Regions from separate parts of the Heyndrickxia sp. NPDC080065 genome, predicted to be linked through region 2. Evidence: riboswitches for the same ligand, from Rfam matches in the RefSeq annotation. Region 2 holds a riboswitch; the other holds the start of a gene.
What was found. A riboswitch is a leader RNA that binds a small molecule or an ion and turns the genes downstream of it on or off. The one in region 2 is predicted to bind cyclic di-GMP.
Positions count from the first base shown of each region.

Region 1: linked by a shared signal. The riboswitch ahead of ACQKP0_RS00865 (hypothetical protein) and the one ahead of ACQKP0_RS22185 (response regulator) in region 2 are both predicted to bind cyclic di-GMP.

Region 1 covers NZ_JBNNWS010000001.1:177,848-180,054, forward strand. Annotated here, with positions in the region: gene ACQKP0_RS00860 (beta-class carbonic anhydrase) at 1-398, shown strand, start outside; gene ACQKP0_RS00865 (hypothetical protein) at 531-845, opposite strand; cyclic di-GMP riboswitch class I at 982-1,068, opposite strand; gene ACQKP0_RS00870 (heavy metal translocating P-type ATPase) at 1,263-2,207, opposite strand, start outside.
Region 2 covers NZ_JBNNWS010000023.1:50,245-52,451, forward strand. Annotated here, with positions in the region: gene cyoE (heme o synthase) at 1-770, shown strand, start outside; cyclic di-GMP riboswitch class I at 846-930, shown strand; gene ACQKP0_RS22185 (response regulator) at 1,113-1,817, shown strand; gene ACQKP0_RS22190 (hypothetical protein) at 1,941-2,129, shown strand.

The DNA.
Region 1 (2,207 bases), on a different contig from region 2:
ATGTTAAAATCGTTAAAAATGCTGGGGCAATCGTTTCTCATCCATTTGGAAGTATCATGCGCAGCCTGCTTGTTGCAGTTTATGAGCTTCAAGCCGATGAGGTATTAGTCATTGGACATCATGATTGTGGAATGAGTTCAATTAATAGCGAGTCTGTCTTAGAAAAGATTAAACAAAGAGGAATTGACGAAAAAACACTGGAGACAATTAAATATTCTGGAATTGATTTAAATCAATGGTTTGAGGGATTTGATCGTGTGGAAGATAGTGTTCAACATAGTGTAGATATGATTAAACACCATCCATTAATGGCAAAAGATATTCCTGTTCACGGTTTAGTGATAGATCCTGAGACCGGAAAGTTAGATCTTGTTGTAGATGGATATAAAAATATGTAAATCCCTGCTAATAGCAGGGATTTTTTTAATTATATATCTAATACATTTCTTAATCATTCAATAATAACTATATATTAATTATCGGGTTCTTTGCGAAAATCATCTCTAATGAGTTTAAGGCCAATCCTCTACCTAAAATTTTCTAGTATCCCCAATAGAAATTCCTTGTAAAATATATTCTAAGTAATGTTGGATATTCGACTTTCTATTACTAATAATTTGAAGCATATGAAGTAGCTCAAGTAATTGATTTCGATTTAAATTTACCAGCAAATGATTGATCAGTGTTTCATTATTCACTTCGAATCTATCACCATCATTTGTTTTAATTTTCAACCCTTTTACTGGCCGAATATATGTATTTAACAGACCTTTTATTTGATTTAAACTTATACGAACATTCGAGTAATCCTCTTTTGGATTAAATTCAATCCTTTTCTTTTCCATAGTAAGCCTCCTATCCTTAAAATAGGTTGATGTGTGATATACAGAAAGTACTTGCCGACTAGTATAACCCTTTTTAAAAGTAAAAAAACTATCTCTAAAAAAGAAATAGTCAATTTAAATATTATAACAATGACTATTCGGCGGCTCGGCGATCGTCATTCATAAGAACCTTAGACCCGTAGCTTTGCGTCCTCAACTTTCGTAGAGTTTGCTATTATCGTAGAATTTATGTATTATTTTTTGCTAACTTTCATTTTATATCCAATATTCATGTATTTCAACAATCTTCGACAAAATTTCGCATAAATTTAATAAATATGAAATGTATAATACCGAATTGAAAAACAGGAACCGCCAAATACGGTTCCTGTTTTAATTGAAGCGATTCACCTAAAGATCGTCTACTCTGACACTACTTTATCGTTTTCCCCCACCAAGACATCTTAAACTATTTAATATGACCAAAATCGTACTTCCCTCATGACCAACAACTCCTAGTGGAAGATTGAGAAATTCAAGGAAGTTAGATGCAATTAAGATCATGATGACTGTTAAGGAAAAGATGATATTTTGTTTAATTATTCGATTCATCTTCCGAGAAAGACGGATGGCTTCCGCAATTCGTGAAAGATCATTTTTCATTAGAACAACATCGGCGGTTTCCATTGCGACATCACTGCCTTCTCCCATCGCAATGCCGACATTTGCTGTCGCAAGGGCAGGTGCATCATTTACACCATCTCCAACCATAGCTACATTTCCGTATCGTTCTTTAACCTTTTTCAATGATGATACTTTTGTTTCAGGTAAACATTCTGCAATGTATTCATCAATGTTGGATTGTGCAGCAATGTTTTTTGCTGTATTTTCACTATCCCCTGTAAGCATAATAGTACATATCCCTTCATTTTTTAATGCTAATAATGCGTTTTTAGTTTCTTTACGCACAACATCTTGAAGGCCGATAACTGCTGCTATACCAGATGAATCCTTTACATAAACGACTGTCTTTCCTTCATTTTCTAGCTTTGTCGAAACACTGTCTTCAAATACTAGTGCTTCATTGATTCCAACAAAATCTTTTTTACCAATCAACCATTCTTGATCATTTAACCGAGCCTTTAATCCCCATCCTGGTACATCTTCTATTTGATCAGGCTGCATGAGCACCTCTTGATTTTTAGCCCTCCAATATTGGACGATCGCATTGGCTAACGGATGATTCGAATGATTTTCAATAGATGCAACAAGACGTAATAGATCATGTTCATTTAAATCAGGACGGACCACAATATCTGTTACTTCAGGTTTTCCTTTTGTTAATGTACCTGTTTTATCGAAAGCAATGGCTTTAACATGACT
Region 2 (2,207 bases):
GATTGAAGTTTGACGATTTAACTTTGATATTCATTCTGTTTGGAACAACATTAGTTGTTGCGGCTGCTTCGATGTTAAATAACTTCTTGGATCGTGTACGAGATTTAAAAATGGAACGGACTCGTGTTCGCCCGTTACCGAGCAGGCGATTGAAACCTCGGAATGTATTGATAGCTGGGATTATAACGGGGTTCGTTGGATTGGCTACTTTGTATATTTTCGTTAATCCATTAAGCGCAGCCTTAGGCTTCATTGGACTTTTTGTTTACGTAGTGATCTATACGGCTTGGCTTAAACCGACATCAACCTGGAGTACTTCAATCGGAGGTATTTCCGGATCTATGCCGCCAATGATCGGATACTGCGGTTTTTCAAATGAGCTGGAACTCGGCGCATGGCTTTTATTCTTGTTTCTTTTTTTATGGCAGCCACCGCATTTTTGGTCACTTGGGATTTTAAAAAAAGAAGAATACCGAGCAGCAGGGTATCCACTACTTCCCGTTATAAAAGGTGTATATCGCACAAAAATACAGATGCTACCGTATGTTGTGAGCTTATTTTTCGTTAATTATTTGTTATTTGATTATAACTACGTTGGTGTAGGATATTTGATCGTTTCTGGTGCGCTGTTAATAATTTGGTTGATCGCATGTCTACATGGGTTGATTACAAAAAATGAAGCGAGATGGGCTTCAAACAACTTTCGACTTTCTCTTTATTTCCTGACGTTTTCTTTGTTGATGATGATATTTGAGATTGCTCTATTTTAGTCATCTGATTGGCATAGGTGCAGCTTTCGGCACATTTAATATGTTAGCGAACTTGCTCTATGTTATATCTACCTTGAAGGATAATGGTAAACCAGATCGAAAGACTGGGACGCAAAACCACGGGTCTTCTGCTTAATGCAATGATCGCCGGGTTCCCCTCTCGAAATACACGATGTTGAGAAACAGATGCAGCTCGGAGGGGGCTGTGTCTGTTTCTGTTTTTAAAGTGGAAAAGAGGTTATTATTTATGGATAGATTGGAGAATTATTCAGAAGAGATTAAAGAATTGATTCTCAGATAGAGACGGAGCACAAAAGTATTACTGGCTGGCAGTGACCACGATTGGCAACAACGTCTCGCTCGTTAATCAATTCTGAACCGTATATGATAGTATCGGGAATTGTTTCAACAAAAGAAACAGCGATTCAAGCGAGTATGCAATTACAGATAGACGTAATGGTTTTGGGTGTCATTTTAAACTCAACTCAGCACGAAGGATTAGACACCATAACAGAAATACTCCATAAAAAAGAGTTACCGATTATTGTCCTGTCATCACTAGATGATCGGGAGATTATCATTGATGTAGTTTCAGCAGGAACGATAAATTTCATCAGAAAGAGTAACTATTTAGACATAATAAGTGCCCTCAGAGAAGCATTTCATGGGGATTCTTCCCTTCATTCGGATGCTGCAACAATCCTTCGTAATGAGATTAGACATATAAAACACAAAGAGTGGCTTTGTATGCTGACCCCGACTGAAAAGGACATTCTTACCTTTATAGGTTGGGGGTATAGTCAACCTGCCATCAGAGAATTGCTTGGTGTTTCATCGAATACGATGAAATCTCTTGTACGGAATATTATCCGTAAATTAGAGGCACACACAATTCGAGAAGCTGCTCAAAAGGCAAAGCAAAGGAGATTTACGGCATTTAAAATTAGATTCGAGCTACTTCGACACAGAATAAGCAAGGGGTGTGAGAAAAAGATCATCCTCCCTGTTTCAAAGATTATAGGTACAATGAAGGAGTGTGGGGAGTAGGAGTAATATCCTAGTGCCGAAGGAGGGAGATTAAAAAACGACATTTAATTATTCGAAAAAGGTTGTTATTGACTAATTTAGACGAGGCCACTCCTTAATATCACTTGTAGGGAGACGATACCAATGGCTCGAAAAGAAACGGAGCGTGAGCTATGTTCAGAAGCAGAGGTTGATCTGCAAACTGCACAACTAATCTCTTATGAGAAAGTAGAAACTTGGCTTATGTCGTATAGTAATGGAAGCTACGTGTGGAATATTTACAATCCGAACTCTCCAACATTCCGAAGCTTACAAGAACTTTGCATTTGGTAGCTGCCCGAAACTGCACCCCAAAACAAGACTCGGTATTAAAAACGGTTTTTCGGCGAATGGAAATTACGGAATATGAGA